3 regions of the Gordonia humi genome follow, and region 3 is predicted to be linked to each of the others. Evidence: riboswitches for the same ligand, from Rfam matches in the RefSeq annotation. Region 3 holds a riboswitch; each other region holds the start of a gene.

Region 1 (6,510 bases), 1.4 Mb from region 3:
GGCGATGAGCAGCGGCGACCGACTCGTCACGAGCACGCGCAGGTCGGGCAGCGCGCCGACCAGCGAGTCGACGAGCTGCGCACAGGCGTCGATCACCTGCTCGCAGTTGTCCAGTATGAGGAGCGTGTCGCCGCCGCGTAGCGCATCGCCGAGCCGTTCGGACAGATCCGGCGCGAACGGCCTCGGCAACGACGACGTCCGGACATCCGACTCGCCGACGCCGAGGGCCGCCGCCACCGCGCCGATCAGGTCGGCTTCGGCACGGACCGCGGCGAGCAGGACGACGTGAACCGACGTGCCGCCGGCCGCGAGCCGGTCGCCGACCACCTGCGCGATGGAGGTCTTGCCCACGCCGCCCGGCCCCTGAACCGTCACCACCGAATGGGCGTCGAGCAGATCGGTCAGCGCCGCCACGTCGAGGTCGCGGCCGATCAACGTCTCGGTCTTGGGCCGTCGACGGCTCCGTCGGGTGTCGGCGCCCCCGGACAACAGCCGGGTGTTGAGCTCCGCCGCCTCCTCGCCCGGGTCGGCGCCGAGTTCCACGGCCAGGGTGCGTCGGAGTCGGGCGAATACGGCGAGGGCCTCGGCTGTGCGGCCGGCACCCGCCATGGCCCGCATCAACGCGACGTGCGCGGTCTCATCGAGCGGATCCGCGGCCGCCCGAGCCGACGCGATCTCCTCCGCGACGCGATGATCGCCCGCCGCCAGTGCGTCGTGCATGCGGCGCTCGTCGATCCGAGCACGGAGGCGGTCCGCGTCCGCCCGGACCTCGTCGGGCGGATCGCCTCGGAAGTAGGCCGCGGCCGCCGCCGGATCCCCGTCCGCGAGTGCCTGTTCGGCGAGGACGAGGTCGGTGACGACCACGCCGAGGCGATACCGCCCGTCCGATCCGACGACGTCGACCAACGACCGCAGTCGGGAGAGCTGCGTGTGCAGCGCTGCCTGTGGCGACTTGGGAGTGTCCCCACCCCAGACCTGCTCGATCAGATGATCGCTCGACACCGGTCGCCGCGCGAGAGCCAACGCGGTGAGCAGTCGCTGTGCGCGCACACCGGGCACGGCGCGACCGTCGACGGTGACCGGCCCCAGTAGTCCGATCACCGGCGTGTGACGCTGAGCAGAGGGGTCCGGTGACATCGCTACCAGGGTAGTACGAGCCGACGAGGTCTCTACGACGGCGAACCGTCGCGATCCACGCGCACCCAGACTCCGTCGTCGTCGACGATGCGCGCCTGAACACCGAAGACATCGCCGATCATCGACTCGGTGATCGTCTGCGACGGCGGCCCCTCACCGACCACGCGTCCGGCGGAGAGCACGACGATGCGGTCGCAGAACATGGTCGCCAGGTTCAGATCGTGCAGGGCGATGATCGCGGACGCGTCGGTGTCCGCTACGTGCGCGGCGACCAGTTCCATCAGACTGAGCTGATATTTGATGTCGAGGTGATTCGTCGGCTCGTCGAAGATCATCACCTGCGGCTCCTGGACGAACGCCCGCGCGATCTGCACGCGCTGTCGTTCACCGCCCGAGAGGGAACCGTAGTGCTCGTCGAGCATGCCGTCGATCTCGGTCTCCCGCGCGACCGTCTCGATGATCTTTCGGTCGCGGGCCGAGCCGACCGTCCAACTCCGACGATGCGGTGTCCGCCCCAACTCGAGTACGTCGCTCACGGTCGGGTTCTGATCGGTGGTGGCCGCCTGCTCGACGAACGCCACGCTCTGCGCCACGGTGCGACGAGGCAGCGACCCGATCGCGGTGCCGTCGAGGAAGACCGTCCCCGTCGCGGGCCTGCGCAGGCCCGCGAGCAGCCGCAGCAACGACGACTTGCCCGATCCGTTGGGCCCGATCAGCCCGACGACCTCGCCCGGCGACACCCGCAGGTCGACGTCGGACAGGATCGTGCGACGCCCCGCACTCCAGCCGACTCCGTCGGCGCGCAGAATCATCGGCGCCCCTGACGGATCAGGACCAGTACGAACATCGGCACGCCGACGATCGCGGTGATCACTCCGATCGGCAGTTCGCGCGGAGCGATCACGACCCGGCCCGCGACGTCGGCCCACACGAGGAACAGGGCGCCGATGATCGCCAGGGTCGGCATCATCACGCGGTGGCGGACGCCGACGATCGCACGTGCGGCGTGCGGCAGCACCAGCCCGACGAAGCCGATCGCGCCCGAGACGCTCACCACCACCGCGGTGATCGACGCCGTCACGCACAGCAGCAGCAGACGAGTGCGCGCGACGTTCACTCCGAGCGATGCGGCCGCGTCGTTGCCGAACGCGAATGCGTCCAGCGCCCCCGACGACAGCAGGCAGATCGCCAGTCCGAGGATCGTCGCCGTACCGCACACGGCGACTTCGGTCCACGACGGTGACGAGAGTGAGCCCAGCAGCCAGAACAAGACGCCGCGCGTCTGCTCGGCGTCGGCTGAGGTGTAGACGATGAACGAGGTGAGCGCCGAGAACAGCTGAGTGGCCGCTATACCCGCGAGAACCACGCGGTCGGTGGTCCCGCCCGCCAGCCTCGCCAACAGCAGGACCAGTGCGAATGCGGCCAACGCTCCGAGGAAGGCACCGCCCGCCATGCCGATGACTCCCGCGCCGAATCCGAGCAGGATCACCGAGACCGCACCGACCGAGGCGCCCGAGGACACGCCGAGGACGAAGGGGTCGGCGAGCGGATTGCGCAGCAGAGACTGCAGGACGCCGCCGCACACCGCGAGTCCGGCGCCGCAGGCCGCGGCCAGCACCGACTGTGGGAGCCGCAGCTTCCAGATGATCGACTCCTGCAGCTTCGACAGCCCGGAGCTCCCGCCGAACAACTCGGCGCGCACCGACGACGCGACATCGGAGAATCCGAGGTCCGACGGTCCGATGGTGATGGCGAATCCGATGGAGATCGACAGCAGTACCAGTCCGCCGAGCCATAGGGCGGCGACGGCGGACGGGTGAGACTGCAGTCGCGTCACTTACTCAGACCGAGCTCGCGCAGACCGTCGGCGACGTTCTGGACGCCGTAAGCGGTGCGCAGCGACGGATTCATCTCCGCACCGGTGGCGATGATGTAGCGCTTGTTCTTGACCGCGTCCATCTCGCGGGTCACCGGGTTCGACTCGAGGAAGTCGATCTTCTTCTGCGCCGACTCGCCGGACTGGATGTCGCGGGTCAGGTTGCCGATCACCAGGACCTGCGGATTCCTGCTGGCGACTTCCTCCCAGCTGATCTGCGGCCACTCGTCGCGTGTGTCGTCGAAGACGTTCTTGAGACCGAGCTCGCGGGAGATGACGCCGGGCGCACCGCAGCAGCCGGCCATATAGGGCGACTCCGAGTCGGAGAACCAGTACAGCACCGTCGTGCCCTGCGCGTGCACCGAGTCGGCGGCGGTCGCCACTCGCTTCTTCAGATCCGCGACGACCTCGGCGGCTCTGTCGGAGGTTCCGGTGAGCTCACCGAGCTGGGTGATCTCCTTGTAGACGAGATCGAGCGTGAAATCGGTGCTGCGCGATCCGTCGCCGCCGGTGTCGTCCTTGCCCTCGCAGTCGGACGGTGCGAGGTACGTCGGGACGCCCAACTCGGTGAACCGCGACCGCGGCGCCGTTCCACCCTTGTCGAACGTCGACGAGAACGACGCCGTCACCAGGTCAGGATCCTCGGCCAGGACCGATTCGAACGACGGCCAGTCGTTCGAGATCCGCTTGACCTTGTCGTTCTCCTCAGCGAGGGACGGCAGGACGGGGTCGGTCCACGTCGCCGTCCCCGCCATCCGGTCGGCGAGACCGAGCGACAACAGCGCCTCGGTCGTGCCCTGGTTCAGCGAGACGATGCGCTGCGGCGGCGCGTCGACCGTCACCTGCTCACCGCAGTTCGCGAGCGAGACGGGAAATCCCTCGGCGGTCGAGTGCGGCGACGAGTCGTCCGACGACCCGCATCCGGCGAGGAGTGCGACGGAGCCGGCGAGCGCGACGGCTCCGGCCAGGATTCGGCGAGGGTGAGGCATGGTGTCCTTCGGGCCGCGAGCTGTGGAACGCGAAGCTCGTCTGCGGATCGGCGCGGGAGTGCTCCCGCGCGAGCCAGCAGGTCTTCGGACTCGAGGTCTGCCGCTGTCGGACGTCTTCCCAGGCCGTTACCCAGTGACATGTGTCCGACGCGTCGCTCTCACCGCTGCGCGTCAGTCCCGGACTCGCACCGGGTTCCCTGCCCGACTCGTCGGGCACGCTGGCGAGGCAATCGTAACTTTTCGCCGTGAGACGACTGTGCCCGGGACCACCCGACGGTGGTCCCGGGCACAGTGGAGGTCGGCTACTTCGCCGTCGCGATGCCCAGCGACGGGAAGAAGAAGCACGTGGCATCGCCCTTCTTCACCGTTCCGTAGATGGCGGAGAGGACCGTGCCGGAGCCGGTGTCGACCAGGCCTGCCCTGACTCCGTTATTGGGGATCAGATTCAGCGCGGGCGTCAGCGTGGATTCGATGACCGGCTTGGCGATGGCTGCCAGACCGAGGACGTCGGACTCGGCGATCCGCTTGTTGACCGCATCGAGGATGATGTCGGTGACGCCGCCCATCGGCTCCCCGAGACCGCCCTTGAACGTGTTCACGTTGAACCACGCGACTCTCATCCCGGACTTGTCGCCGGAGTCGTTGATCAGACCGGTCGGCACGAAACCGTAAAGGACTTCCCCCTTCTTCACCGCGTTCAGGTCGATGTCGCCGACCAGCGGGACCTCGACCGTCAAGTCGCCGACGCCCGGGGTGTACGGACCTGCGACGGCACCGCCCGCCGCGAGGGACAGACTGAAGTCAGTGCACAGACCGACAGTCGGTGTGAACGGCGTGATTCCCAACTGGTTGAGAACCTTGTTCGCCGCTTCGATCCCGTCGATGACCGATGCCGCATCCGTCGGCTGTATCGCATCCAGTGCGTTCTTCGCGGCGACGGCGTCGGAGCTGGGCGCGGCGTGTGCCGCGGGTGCGCCGATCGCACCGCCGAGCAACGCGGCGGACGCTGCGACTGCGGCGAGGGCAAGACGAATCTTCATTACGGGCTCCTGTGCCTGGGACGACGTTGGGCGGACACGAGACTCCCATCCGCAACTCCAAACACTGCCTGTTTCTCAGGTTCTTCTCAAGTGCTCCGATGGTCTCGAATCGGTGACGATATCGATGCCTCGCCGAGTGTGGCATAGTGAGGTCGATTACTAGAACACGTTTCAGTATTGCCGACTCGAAGGAGCGCCACCGATGAGCAGGACGCGTCGCGACCCGGGCGCACGTCTGCCCGCGGCGGCCCGGATCCCGGCACCGGAGGTGACCGACGGCCGCATACCGCGTCTCCGGGACCGCGAACCCGCGGTCACCACCGACACCGGCGGTTCCGCGAACGACGCGCTCACCGTCGTCGCGACCCGTCGGCGAGCCGGCGGACAGGAGCAACCGTGACCGAGCAGAGGATCGTCGTCGTCACCGGAGCCTCGCGTGGAGCGGGCAAGGGCATCGCCCTCGCGCTCGGCGCGGCGGGCGACGTCGTGTACGTGACCGGCCGAACGACGACGCCCGGCGCATCCGATCTCCCGGGTACGGTCGCCGACACCGCGGCCGAGGTGACCCGGCGCGGCGGAACCGGCGTCCCGGCGATCGTCGACCACGCCGACGACGCCCAGGTCGCCGCCCTCGTCGACCGGGTCCGCGACGAGCACGGCCGCATCGACATCCTGGTCAACAACGCGATCGCACTGCCGCGCGCACTGACCCGGAAGGGCCCCTTCTGGGAGAAGCCGTTGAACCTCACCGACCTGTTCGACGTCGGCATGCGCTCGGCGTACGTCTGCACGTACTACGCGGCGCCGCTGATGGCGCCCGGCGGCCTCGTCGTCAACACGTCGTCGTTCGGCGGCACGGCGTACATGCACGGTCCCGCCTACGGCGCCGCGAAGGCCGCCGTCGACAAGATGGCGCACGACATGGCCGTCGACTTCCGCCCGTTCGACGTCGCCGTCGTCTCGCTGTGGATGGGACTGCTCAAGACCGAACGGACCGTGGCCGCCTTCGACGCGCACCCCGAGATGTACTCGGGACTCGCCGCGACGGCCGAATCGGTCGAGTTCCCCGGCCGCATCATCGACGCCCTGCACCGCCACCGTTCGCGAATGGAACGCAGCGGCCGCGTGCTGATCGGCGCCGAGGTCGCACAGGACCTGGGCGTCACAGACGTCGACGGCAATCGGCCGCCGTCGCACCGCGCGTTCCTCGGCGACCCGCCGGCCTTCAGCGACGCCGTCGTAGAGTGACCGCGTGAAAGCGCGTATCGAACTCACCGGCATCTTCGTCCACGACCAGGCCGAAGCCCTCGACTTCTACACTCGTCACCTCGGTTTCGTACTGCGTCACGACGAGCCGGCCGGCGCGTTCCGGTGGCTGACCGTGGTCGGCGGCGACACCCCCGACGGCCCGGAACTGCTCCTCGAACCGAACGAGCACCCCGCTGCCCGCGCCTACCAGCAGGCGCTC
Region 2 (6,510 bases), 1.9 Mb from region 3:
CGGTTCGGCGAGCGCGCCCGCCACCCAGGTCTGCGGGCCGAGGGTGACGGTCACTCCGCGCTCGCGCGCCAGCACGGCCTTCGCGTCGAGGAACGCGTGCAGGTGCGGTTCGGCGACGTTCGCCAACCCGTCGATCCCGGAGCGTCCGCCGGATCCGGTGATCTCGTCCAGATAGTCGACGGCCTCGTCGACGTCGCCGTGGCGCAGGAGGCCGCCGAGCACGTGGAAGCGATTCGCCGTCTCGTGTCGTTGTGCTCGCAGCGCTTCGCTCAACGAGCGCACGGTGTCGAGTTCGGCGGTCAGATTCTCGATGTCGGTTCGGTCGACGACTGACAGGACCATGCCGAGGTCGCGACCGTCGGCGTCGACGCGGTGTGTACTCGCCATCACCACCCGATCGCCGACGGTCGCCGCGATGGGAACCTCATGCGGTCGGTCGAGTGTGCGACGGATGCGCGGGGTCAGGCCCAGATCGTCGACGGACGTCCCCGTCGTCGCGTCCACATCGAGGAGACGGCGCGCGCGGTCGTTGACCATGCGGAGCCGACCGGCGGCGTCGATCGCGAGCACGCCGTCGGCGAGCGAATGCAGCACGGCGCGCTGCTCGCCGACCAGGTCGACGAGCTCGTCGGGTTCCAGACCCAGGGTGAGGCGACGCCACCGCCGGGCGAGCAGCGCCGACCCCATGACGCCGACGGCCAGTGCCGCGGCGGCCAGCCCGACGGTGACGACGATGTCGTGGCGGGTCGCGTCGGAGACCCGCTGCGTGGAGATGCCGGTGCTGACGAAGCCGACGACGTCGCCCGCGTCGTCGGTGACCGGCGCCTTGCCGCGCACCGACTCGCCGAGCGTGCCCCGGTCGGTCTCCATCACATCCTGCCCGGCCAACACCGCGCCGGGGTCGGTGGACACGGGCCTGCCGATCTCGGCGGGATCGGGATGGGCCACTCGGACACCGTCGGCGTTGGCGATCACCACGAACAGCACACCCGTGCGCCGGGTGATGTCGAGCGCCTCGCGTTGCAGGACGCCGGAGGCGAGTGCGGCCGGGTCGAGGTCGCGTCCCTGCTCGGCGAGCAGCAGCCGCCGCACGTCGGGGTCGCCGGCCACTGCCCGGGCGACGGCGAGTGCCCGCTCCGCGTGCTCGACCCGCATGTCGTCGTCGACCTTGGCGATGTGCCAGCCGAAACCGACGACGAGACAGACGACGATCACCGCGATCTGCAGAAGCAGCACCTGCGCGACCAACGGCACCCGCCCCGGTCGTCGGACCGGGGCGGTGCCGTCGGGGGAATCCGCCATGGGAGTCAGCGTAGGACCTGGGATCGGCTCAGAGCGGGATCGCGCCGACGAGTCCGCCGACCACGAGCATGATGACCGAGACGATCGCGGCCCGCCACAGCACCTTCTTGTGATGGTCGGCCAGGGGCACCGCGGCCAGCGCCACCAGCAGAAGGATGGCCGGGACCAGCGGGCTCTGCATGTGCACGGGCTGTCCGGTGATCGACGCGCGCGCCATCTCGGCGGGATCGATGCCGTACTTCGACGCGGTCTCGGTCAGCACCGGCATCACGCCGAAGTAGAACGCGTCGTTGCTCATCAGGAACGTCAACGGAATCGACAGCACGCCCGCGACGATCGCCATGTGCGGACCCATCCAGTCGGGGATCGCGCCGGTCATCCAGTGGGCGAGCGCGTCGACCATGCCGGTCCCGGCGAACACTCCGGTCAGCACCGCGGCCGCAAGCACCATCGCCACGACGGACACGATCGACGAGGAGTGCGAGACGATCGCCGCCTGCTGATCCTTGATCCGCGGGAAGTTGATCACCAGGGCCAGACCCGCGGCGATCATGAACAGCACCGGAATCGCGACGACGTCGGCGCCGAGGACGGCGAGCAGGGCGACGGTGAGCGCGGCGTTGACCCACAGCAGACCGGGGCGCAGGGTGGGTCGGTGCGGATCGAGGACTCCGCCGAACGAGCCGTCGTCGCTCGACCCCGAACCGGCGGACGACCCCGGTCGGTCGGCGGGCGGCAGGTCGCCGCCGCCGGCCGACACCGATGCCGTCGCGGTCGCCAGGACCGACGGGCGGATCTCGATGCGGCCGATGCGGCGTCGCTCCATGACGCCGAGGTGATAGGCGAATGCCAGCACGACGACCATGCCCGCGACCAGCGACGGGATCATCGGGACGAACACGTCTGAGGCGTCGATCTTCAACGCGGCGGCCGCACGCGCCGTGGGACCACCCCACGGCAGGATGTTCATCGTGCCGTTCGCCAGGCCGGCGACCACTGTGAGCACCACCGGGCTCACCCCGAGTTTCAGGTAGAGCGGCAGCAGAGCCGAGGTGACGATGATGAAGGTCGTCGACCCGTCGCCGTCCAGGGAGACGACGGCGGCGAGGACACCGGTGCCGACCACCAGCCTGGCCGGGTCGTCGCGGACCAGCCGGACCACGCCGCGCACGATCGGATCGAACAGGCCGACGTCGATCATGATGCCGAAGAAGATGATCGCGAAGAACAGCATCGCGGCCGTCGGCGCGAGGTCGGTGATCCCGTCGGTGATCATGTCGCTGATGCCGAGCCCGGCCCCGGCGAACAGTCCGAAGATCGTCGGGACCAAGATCAACGCCACGACCGGCGTCGCGCGTTTGGTCATGATCAGGAACATGAACACGGCCACCATGGCCAGTCCCAGAGCCACCAGCATCGTCGTCTCGTTTCACTCCTGTCGGCCACCGGGTGTGGCGCGACGCCTGAGAAGAGTCTGGGAGCGGTGTGCGTCACAGTCACGCTTGTGCGCGTAAGGCTCGTTTCGAACGTTTCGCGCGGCGTCCGGAACGATCCGGACAGAAGGTGCGGTCCGGACGAGCGCACTGATAGCATTCGGCACGACGTCACGGTGAACGGGAAGACCGGTGAAAGACCGGCGCGGTACTCGCCACTGTGAGCAGGTCCGGCACGAGCCGCGAAGCTGACGACTTCGGCCACTGAGGACGACTCCTCGGGAAGGCGCTCGTGCGGGCAGCCCTGCGAAGCCAGGAGACCGGCCGTGACCGACACCGATATTCCACGAGTCATGGAAGGCGGGGCATCAAGAATGCACACCCGTTTCACCGTCGGCACCGGTCTGGTCGCCGCGACACTACTTCTCGCCGGGTGCTCGAGCACCAACGGCACCGACGACGCCGACAGAGGATCGGGTGAGATCGTCGTTCACAACTGCGGGCGCGACGTGACTCTGCCGCACGCCGCGGACGCCGCCATCACCGTCAACCAGGGCGCCACCGAATCCGCACTGGCGATCGGAGCCGGTGGTCAGCTGATCGGCACCGCCTACCTCGACGACGAGATCGCACCGCAGTGGGCCGACGCCTACAAGAAGATCCCCGTCCTCGCGCCGGAGTACCCGGATCGGGAGAAGGTGATCGAGGCGAAACCAGATCTCGTCGCGGCGTCGTACGCTTCGGCGTTCGACGACAAGGCGCTCGGCAGCCGCGACGAGCTCGCGGGCCTGGGAATCGAGACCTACGTATCGCCGTTCGGCTGCGCCGACAAGAGCGATCGCCCCGACCCGTCCTGGGACGCAATCGCCGGTGAGACGTCCGACTACGGCAAACTGTTCGGCCGTGAGGACGCCGCGGACACGGTCAACGACCAGATGCGGGCGACCCTCGACACGGTGACGACCGCGAAGGCCGGCGCGGACAAGAAGATCTTCTGGTACGACAGCGCCACCGACACTCCGTTCGTCGGGGCGGGCGACGGCGGTCCGCAGCTGATCATCGACGCGGTCGGCGGCACCAACGTGTTCGACCGACTCGAGGGCGGCTGGGCGGACGGCAACTGGGAGGACGTGGTCCGGGCCGATCCGGATGTGATCGTCCTCGCCGATGCGGGCTGGGACACCGCGGCCGCCAAGCGGACCTATCTGGAGAGCGATCCGGTGCTGAAGAATCTGAGAGCGGTGCGCGACGGCGCCTTCGTCGTCCTGCCGTTCTCCGAATCGACCCCGGGCGCTCGCCTGATCGACGGCGCGAAATCGGTCTCCGACCAACTGGCGAAGCTCTGACCTCCGTAACCGGACACGGAGCACCCGCCGCGGCCACCTCGGCCAGGATCTACGCGATATGGGTGTGCGGGCTGCTCGCCGCCCTCGCGGTGAGCGTCGGCGTCGGCGTCGCCGCGGGAGCGGCGGACATCTCGCTCGGTGACGTGTACACCGCGCTCGCGGGGCAGATCGGCATCGGACCGGGCGTGGACGCGAACACCGCGTACATCGTCGTCGACCTACGCGCTCCCCGCGTCGTCGAGGCGGCCGTGATCGGCGCGGGGCTGGCCGTGTGCGGCGGCGTCCTGCAGTCGTTGACCGGCAACGTGCTCGCCGACCCGTACATTCTCGGGATGGCCTCCGGCGCGTCGGTCGGTGCGACGATCGTGATCACGACCGGGGTGGCCGCCGCAGGGTTCGCCGGCATGGGTGCGGTGTCGACGGCGGCGTTCGTCGGCGCCGTCGGCGCTCTCGTGCTGGTCTTCGCGATAGCGACCACCCGAACCGGCGCGCTGATGCCGGGCCGGCTGATCCTCGCCGGAGTCGCGGTGGCTCAGCTGGGCTCGGCGATCTCCGCGGTCTTCATCCTGATCGCCGATCACGGCGCCGCCGAACAGGTGATGCGGTGGACCCTCGGTTCGGTCGCGGGTGCTCGATGGCCCCGGATGCCGTTGCTGCTGATCATCGTCGGCGTCGTCGTGGCCGTGGTGATCGGCGCATCCCGCGTCCTCGACGCCTTCGCGTTCGGTGAGCGCAGCGCGATGTCGTTGGGCGTCGATGTGGCGAAGGTCCGTTGGGGGCTGTACATCGTCGTCTCGCTGTGCACCGCGGCGATGGTGGCCGAGGCCGGGATCATCGGTTTCGTGGGGCTGGTGGTGCCGCACGCCGCGCGCATGGTGGTCGGGCCGCTGCACGCCAGGCTGCTGCCGATCACCGCCCTCGGCGGAGCGCTTCTCCTGGTGTGGGCCGACGTCCTGGCCCGCAGCGTGGTTCCGCAACGGGAACTGCCGGTCGGTCTGATCACGGCGATCATCGGTGTCCCGGCCTTCGTATGGCTGCTTCGGCGACGACGAGGCGATCTATGACGTCGCCGCCCACGATCGGGGTCGAGTCGGTCTCGTTCCGCACATCGGGGACGACCCTGCTCGACGACGTCACCTGCACGGCACCCGCCGGTGCCCTGACCGGGATCATCGGACCGAACGGTTCCGGCAAGACCACAATGATATCACTGATCGCGCGGTGGCAGAAGCCGACGATCGGGCGGATCACCCTCGACGGGCGCCCGGTCGACGCCTGGCGTCGTCGTGACTACGCGCGACGAGTGGCGGCCGTGGAACAGCACTCGGACACCGAACTGGACCTCACCGTCGAGCAGGTCGTCGGCCTCGGCGCCATACCGCACGGCTCCGGCTGGGGATCGCCGGTCGATCGTCGGACCGACGTGACCGAGCATCTCGACGCACTCGCCATCACCGGCCTCCGACATCGGACGTGGCGGACGCTCTCGGGCGGTGAACGGCAGCGGACCCACGTCGCGCGGGCGTTCGCGCAACGGTCCGCGGTACTCCTGCTCGACGAGCCCACGAACCATCTCGACCCGGCCGCCGCCGTCGACCTGCTCGCCGCGGTACGGGACTCGCACCACACGGTGGTGGCCGCGCTCCACGACCTGTCGTCGGCGGCGATGTTCTGCGACCACCTGGTGGTCCTCCGAGCCGGACGAATCGTGGCCGAAGGCACGCCCGACGAGGTGCTGACCACGGAGCTGCTGGCCGACGTCTACGGGCTGGACGCCGAGATCGTGCCCCATCCGCGGACCGGGCGACCGATGGTCGTGGTCTGCGGGACCGTTGGAGAGGAGAGACGATGAGTGTGGACTGGATGATCGTCACCGTGCCCACCGACCGCGACATCGATCCGGCGAACGAACTCGCCGCGGCCGTGCGGGCGCTCGGCGAGCGTCGACCGGACATCGAGTTCCGGACCGCTGTCCTGACCGGCGGCGGAACCACCGTGACCGAGGCGCTCGACGCCGCCGCGGACGCCGGTGCGCGGACGGTGCTCGTCCAATCGGCGCAGACCGTCGACGATCGCGCGTCGAACGCCTGGTTCCGCCGCGTGATCGGACACTGGGTCCGGGAGCACACGGACGGGCCGCACGTGCGCCTCGGGCCGTCGTTCGCCCGCACCCGGGCCTATGTGGACCTGCTCGCCGAAGCGATCGACGACGGTGGCGTCCCTGCGCGCGACACCACGGCCCCGCTCACCTCGCCCGCGTGGGAGGATGTGCCCGCGTTCTCCCGGCACGTCCTGATCTGCCGAGGTCCCCGCTGCTCGGCGCGGGGCAGCGGGGAGATGCGACGCGCGTTCGGCGAGGCTCTCGACGCCCGCGGTCTGGGCGACGACGACGTCCTCGTGACGGTGACCGGGTGCCTGTATCCGTGCAA
Region 3 (6,510 bases):
GCGACCGGCCGGCGAGCGGGCCGCGATCCTGTACCGCGCCGCCGACCTGATCGCCCGTCGACGCGGACACCTCGTCGCGGTCGCGGCCGCCGAAGCAGGCAAGTCCGTAGCCCAGTCGGACCCGGAGATCTCCGAGGCCATCGACTTCGCGCGCTATTACGCGCATCGGGCGCTCGACCTCGACGCGGTCACGGGCGCCACATTCACCCCCGACCGCGTCGTCGTGGTGACGCCGCCGTGGAACTTCCCCATCGCCATTCCCGCGGGTGGCACGTTCGCGGCGCTCGCCGCCGGGGCAGCCGTGATCCACAAGCCTTCGGCGCCGACCCCGCACTGCTCCGCCGCGGTCCTGGAGGCGCTGTGGGACGCCGGCGTCCCCCGCGACGTCTGCCAGGGCGTCCAGCCCGACGAGGGTCCCGCCGGTCGGCGGCTGATCAGCCACCCCGACGTCGACCGGGTGATCCTCACCGGCGCCTCCGACACCGCTGCGCTCTTCCAGTCCTGGCGCGCCGACCTGCGAATCAACGCCGAGACCTCCGGCAAGAACGCCCTCGTCGTGACGCCGTCGGCCGACCGCGATCTCGCGATCTCGGATCTGGTGCACAGTGCGTTCGGGCATGCCGGACAGAAGTGTTCGGCCGCGTCGCTGGGCATTCTCGTCGGCAGCGTCTACGACTCTCGGCGGTTCCGCCGACAGCTCGTCGACGCGGCGGCGTCGATGGTCGTCGGATGGCCGACGGACATGTCGGCGACCGTCGGGCCGCTCACCGAGGAGCCGAGCGACAAACTCAGGCGTGCGCTGACCACCCTGGAACCGGGCGAGTCGTGGCTGCTCGAACCGCGCATGCTCGACGAGACCGGCCGACTGTGGTCACCGGGTGTCAAGGACGGCGTGGCACCCGGTTCGTTCTTCCACCTGACCGAGTGCTTCGGCCCCGTCTTGGGACTGATGCGCGCCGCCGACCTCGACGAGGCGCTGAGGCTGCAGAACGGGACCGACTTCGGGCTCACGGCGGGACTGCACTCCCTCGACCCGCGCGAGGTCCGCACCTGGCTCGACCGGATCGACGCGGGCAACGTCTACGTCAATCGCCCGATCACCGGCGCGATCGTCCGCCGTCAATCGTTCGGCGGGTGGAAGCGGTCATCGGTCGGACTCGGGTCGAAGGCCGGTGGCCCCAACTACCTGATGATGCTCGGCGAATGGTCCGACTCCCCGATCTCGGGCCCCGTGGCGGCGCCCGAGACTCCCGCGATCGCGACGTTCGCCCGATCGGTCTCGACGGCCCTGGCCGACGAGGACCGCGCATGGCTGTCGGCGGCACTCGCCGACGACGACCACGCCTGGGCGTCCGAGTTCGGCACCGGCCGCGACGAGTCCGGATTGCACAGTGAGGCGAACGTCTTCCGGTACCGCCCGGCGCACGCGGTGCTGCGGGTGTCCGACGACGCGTCGCCCGCCGCGACGGCGCGCGTCCTGGCGGCCGTGGCTCTGTCCGGGGCCCGTGTCGACGTCAGTGCGTCCCCGGCCGTCGACGAGGCCACCGCGACCGTCCTCGGCTCGGCGGCCGACCTCGGCCTCCCGGTCAGGACGGAGTCGGACGTCGATCTCGCCGTCGCCGTCGCCGCTCTCGACGCGTCGCGGATTCGCCTGGTCGGCGCCACACCGGAGCTGCTGCGCGACGCCGTCGCCCAGCGCGCGGACGTCGCACTCCTCGACGACGCGGTGACCTCGTCCGGCCGGGTGGAGCTGCGGCACTGGCTGCTCGAACAGGCGGTGTCCATGTCCCTGCACCGCTTCGGCAACCCGAATCCGGCATTCCACCGGCTGTCGGCCGAACTGACGACACCGGCACGATTGACGCGGTCGTACGCTTCGTGAATCCGAACCAATAGCATCGCGTCGATTCGTTCGGATTCACATGTAGTAGGCGCGCGACGGACGGCAGACTTCCCTCTGGCGAGATGCCGATCACACCGAGGGAGTCTTCATGTCAGTAGCGTCCGACGGTCGCGCGTTCCAGATCTTCGCCGTCGTCCTGTACTTCACGGCGATGCTCGGCATCGGGTTCTACGCCTACCGTAAGACGAAGAACGATCTGGACGGCTACATGCTCGCCGACCGCGGTCTCAAGCCGTGGATCGCGGCGTTGAGCGCGGGCGCATCCGACATGTCGGGCTGGCTGTTGATGGGCCTGCCCGGTGCGATGTACGTGTCGGGCCTGTCGGAGTCGTGGATCATGATCGGTCTGTTGATCGGTGCGTGGGCCAACTGGCGGCTCACCGCGCCCAGGCTTCGGGCGTACACCGAGATCGCCGGTGACGCGATCACCATCCCGAGCTTCTTCGAGACGCGGCTGCGCGACTCGTCCCGGGTGCTGCGCATCACCTGCGGTGTCATCATCCTGGTGTTCTTCACGTTCTACGTGTCGAGCGGCATGGTCGCCTCGGGCAAGTTCTTCGACAGCGCGTTCGGCGTCGACTACACCGTCGGCATGTTGATCGTGGCCGGTGTCACGATGCTGTACACGCTCTTCGGCGGGTTTCTCGGGGCGTCGCTCACCGACGTCGCGCAGGGCATCCTGGTGGTCGTGGCGCTGCTGGCGGTTCCGATCATCGGCATCATCGATCTGGGCGGTGTCGGTGCCACGATCGACGGGGTCCGCGCGGTCGATCCGGACGACCTCAGCTTCTTCGCGGGCAGCTCCGCGATCGCGATCATCTCGTCGGTGGCGTGGGGACTCGGGTACTTCGGTCAGCCGCACGTCATCGTGCGATTCATGGCGTTGCGCTCCCCCGGCGAGGCGGGCACCGCGCGCCGGATCGGCATCGCGTGGATGTTCGCGTGCGCCCTCGGTGCGGTCGGCACGGCGCTCGTCGGCATCGCCTACTTCGCCGAGCACACGGCCGACGCGCCCGACGACGCCGAGACCGTGTTTCTGGCCCTGTCGCAGATCCTGTTCCACCCGTTCATCGCGGGGCTGGTCCTGGCCGCGGTGCTCGCGGCGATCATGTCGACCATCTCCTCGCAGCTCATCGTCTGCTCATCGGCCCTGATCGAGGACCTGTACAAGCTGGTCGCGGCCAAGACCGGTCGCCGCGAACTCAGCGACACCACCTATGTCCGCCTCGGGAGGCTCGGTGTGCTCACGATCGCGGTGATCGCCGCGGTGCTGGCGATCTCTCCGTCGAACAGCATCCTGGACCTCGTCGCCTTCGCCTGGGCGGGATTCGGTGCGGCCTTCGGCCCCGCGGTCGTCTTGTCCCTGTACTGGCGACGCTTCACCGCGTGGGGTGCACTCACCGGCATCGTCACCGGGGCGGTCGTCGCCTACGCCTGGGGACGATCGTGGTTGAGCGACGACATGTACGAGATCGTCCCCGGCGTCGCCGCGAGCTTCGTCGTCGCCGTCGCGGTCAGCCTGGCCACCTACCGCCCGAACCCGGAGATCGACGCCGAGTTCGACGCGGCGAAGGAGTTGGCGAAGACCGGGGTGATCCCGGCGCCGGCGTCGGACGCCAGGGTTTAACGCACGCGATCTCGCGAATGTGATTCGTCGGGACCGGTCGCTATGATCGGCCTCGCAACAGGTTCGCCTACGACGACGAGTCGTCGCAGGCGTCGAAAGAGGGAATCCGGTGAGAATCCGGAGCTGACCCGCAGCGGTATGTCGGAACGACCGTCGTCACGTGCACTGGGCCTGCCACGGCAGCTCTGGGAAGCGACGACCAGTAGGAGCGCTCAGCGCACGCCGACGAGCCCGAAGACCTGCCTGGTGTACCGGGTGCGCCGCACTCGGTGGCTGTCCGCCTCGTGGATCAGGCGATGACACCGGAGGCCGGCCCGTGCGCGTCGCGGGTCCGCGGTTCTGTGCTCATCTTCTGTCGGGCGACGGTCGTCACCACTGTTTGCAGGAGAAGTACATGTCCGTCGATACGACGACACCCACCCCACCGTTCACCGCGACTGTCCCCGGCACCGCCCGCATCGGTGCGAACCGGGAGCTCAAACGCGCCGTCGAAGCCTACTGGGCCGGGCGCTCGGACCGCGCGGCACTCGAAGCCGTCGCCGCCGAGCTGCGCGCGTCGGACCGTCGCGCCCTCGTCGCGGCAGGCATCGACTCGGTGCCGGTCAACACGTTCTCGTACTACGACCAGGTCCTCGACACCGCTGTGATGCTCGGCGCGCTGCCGCCGCGTGTGACGACGATCGACGACCCGCTGGACCGCTATTTCGCGGCCGCGCGCGGCGCCGGGAACGCAGTGAGCGGGCTGAATGATCCCGGCGCCGACGGCGTCGCCCCCCTCGAGATGACGAAGTGGTTCGACACGAACTACCACTACATCGTTCCCGAGATCGGCCCCGAGACGGCGTTCTCGCTCGACGCGACCAAGGTCCTCGCCGAGCTGGCCGAGGCCGCGGCCGACGGTGTCGCGGGCCGCCCGGTGATCGTCGGACCGATCACCTTCCTCGCCCTGTCGAAGGCCGTCGACGGCGCGGACGCGCCGCTGAGTCGTATCGGCGAGGTCGTCGCCCTGTACGTCGAGCTGCTCGGCGCCCTCGCCGACGCCGGTGCGCAGTGGGTGCAGATCGACGAGCCGATCCTGGTGACCGACGCCGTCGGCGATCTGCCCGCGCTGGCGGAGGACGTCTACACCACGCTGTCGGCGGTGTCGGCGCGTCCGCGGATCCTCGTCCAGACCTACTTCGGCGATGCTCGCGAGTCGCTCGCGGCACTCGGTCGGACCGGAGTCGAGGCCGTCGGTGTCGATCTCGTCGCGGGCGATGTCGACACGGTGGCGGCCGCCGGGCTCGGCGGCAAGATCGTCGTCGCCGGCGTGGTCGACGGCCGCAACGTGTGGCGCACCGATCTCGACGCGGCACTGCGCACCCTCGAAGCGCTCCGCGGCGGCGTCGGCTCACTCGTCGTGTCGACGTCGTGCTCCACACTGCACGTGCCGTACACGCTCGCGGGCGAGGACGGGCTCGACGACGCGCTGCGCGGATGGCTCGCGTTCGCCGCCGAGAAGCACGCCGAGGTCGTCGCCCTGGCCCGCGCCTACGCGAACGGCCGCGCCGACCAGGCCGAGGCGTTCGACGCGGCGGCACAGGCGCTCACGACCCGCGCCACCGATCCGCGCCTGCACGTGGAGTCGGTCCGCACCCGCCTGTCCGCCCTCGCCGAGTCCGACTGGACCCGGCCGGACTCGGCCGCGCGACGCACCGTCCAGGACGCGGCGTTGAATCTGCCCGCACTGGCCACGACGACGATCGGCTCGTACCCCCAGACGACGGACATCCGCAAGGCCCGCCAGGCGTTGCGGACGGGGGCCATCGACGACGCCGAGTACACGCGCCGCATGCAGGCCGAGATCGCGGACGTGATCGCGCTGCAGGAGAAGATCGGCCTCGACGTGCTGGTGCACGGCGAGCCCGAGCGCAACGACATGGTGCAGTACTTCGCCGAGCAGCTCGACGGCTTCTTCGCCACGGCCAACGGCTGGGTCCAGTCGTACGGGTCGCGGTGTGTGCGCCCGCCGATCCTGTTCGGCGACGTGGTGCGGCAGTCTCCGATGACCGTCGACTGGATCGCCTACGCGCAGTCGCTGACGTCGAAGCCGGTCAAGGGCATGCTCACCGGCCCGGTGACGATCCTGGCGTGGTCGTTCGTGCGCGACGACCAGCCGTTGGCCGACACCGCGTTCCAGGTGGCGCTGGCGATCCGCGACGAGACCGTCGACCTCGAGCGGTCCGGGGCGGCCATCATCCAGGTCGACGAGCCGGCGCTGCGGGAGCTGCTGCCGTTGCGCGCCGCCGACCGCGAGGAGTACCTGCGCTGGGCGGTCACCGCGTTCCGGCTGTCCACGGCCGGAGTCGCCGACGCGACGCAGATCCACACGCACCTGTGCTACTCGGAGTTCGGTGAAGTCATCGGCGCGATCGCCGACCTCGACGCGGACGTGACGTCCATCGAAGCCGCCCGTTCGCATATGGAGATCCTCGCCGATCTCAACGCGATCGGCTACCGCAACCAGGTGGGACCGGGTGTCTACGACATCCACTCGCCGCGCGTCCCGGACGCCGACGAGGTGACCGCGTCGCTGCGCGAGGCGCTCGCCGCGGTGCCCGCCGACCGACTCTGGGTCAACCCCGACTGCGGTCTCAAGACCCGGACCACCGAAGAGGTCACCGAGGCTCTGGAGAACCTCGTGGCGGCCGCCCGCGCCGTGCGCTGACGGACCATCCGACGAAGGCCTCCCCACGATGTGGGGAGGCCTTCGTCGTGTGGACCCGCCGCATTGGTGAGCTGCGGCGGGTCGACGCCGTCGCCCGGTCAGCTCAGTTCGACGAGCAGATCGCCCGGAGACACCTCGGTGGCGCCGACCACGACCACCCGAGCGACCGTCCCCGCGGCCGAGCTGGTGATCGACGCCTCCATCTTCATCGCCTCGATGGTGGCGACGACGGAGCCCTCGGCGACCTCGTCGCCCACCGCGACGGCCACCGTG

What was found. Region 3 has a riboswitch for cobalamin ahead of metE (5-methyltetrahydropteroyltriglutamate--homocysteine S-methyltransferase). Riboswitches for the same ligand answer to the same signal wherever they lie in the genome.
Region 1: linked by a shared signal. The riboswitch ahead of BKA16_RS17950 (ABC transporter substrate-binding protein) and the one ahead of metE (5-methyltetrahydropteroyltriglutamate--homocysteine S-methyltransferase) in region 3 are both predicted to bind cobalamin.
Region 2: linked by a shared signal. The riboswitch ahead of BKA16_RS20040 (ABC transporter substrate-binding protein) and the one ahead of metE (5-methyltetrahydropteroyltriglutamate--homocysteine S-methyltransferase) in region 3 are both predicted to bind cobalamin.

What each region holds. Positions count from the first base shown of each region.
Region 1 covers NZ_JACIFP010000001.1:3,903,582-3,910,091, forward strand. Annotated here, with positions in the region: gene BKA16_RS17935 (ATP-binding protein) at 1-1,137, opposite strand, end outside; gene BKA16_RS17940 (ABC transporter ATP-binding protein) at 1,170-1,949, opposite strand; gene BKA16_RS17945 (iron chelate uptake ABC transporter family permease subunit) at 1,946-2,974, opposite strand; gene BKA16_RS17950 (ABC transporter substrate-binding protein) at 2,971-4,002, opposite strand; cobalamin riboswitch at 4,060-4,240, opposite strand; gene BKA16_RS17955 (hypothetical protein) at 4,305-5,042, opposite strand; gene BKA16_RS23950 (hypothetical protein) at 5,245-5,442, shown strand; gene BKA16_RS17965 (SDR family NAD(P)-dependent oxidoreductase) at 5,439-6,290, shown strand; gene BKA16_RS17970 (VOC family protein) at 6,295-6,510, shown strand, end outside.
Region 2 covers NZ_JACIFP010000001.1:4,329,789-4,336,298, reverse strand. Annotated here, with positions in the region: gene BKA16_RS20050 (sensor histidine kinase) at 1-1,302, opposite strand, end outside; gene BKA16_RS20045 (CitMHS family transporter) at 1,331-2,719, opposite strand; cobalamin riboswitch at 2,893-3,078, shown strand; gene BKA16_RS20040 (ABC transporter substrate-binding protein) at 3,062-4,081, shown strand; gene BKA16_RS20035 (FecCD family ABC transporter permease) at 4,144-5,145, shown strand; gene BKA16_RS20030 (ABC transporter ATP-binding protein) at 5,142-5,933, shown strand; gene BKA16_RS20025 ((2Fe-2S) ferredoxin domain-containing protein) at 5,930-6,510, shown strand, end outside.
Region 3 covers NZ_JACIFP010000001.1:2,464,205-2,470,714, reverse strand. Annotated here, with positions in the region: gene BKA16_RS11245 (proline dehydrogenase family protein) at 1-1,882, shown strand, start outside; gene putP (sodium/proline symporter PutP) at 1,992-3,530, shown strand; cobalamin riboswitch at 3,573-3,791, shown strand; gene metE (5-methyltetrahydropteroyltriglutamate--homocysteine S-methyltransferase) at 3,925-6,237, shown strand; gene BKA16_RS11230 (pyruvate carboxylase) at 6,336-6,510, opposite strand, start outside.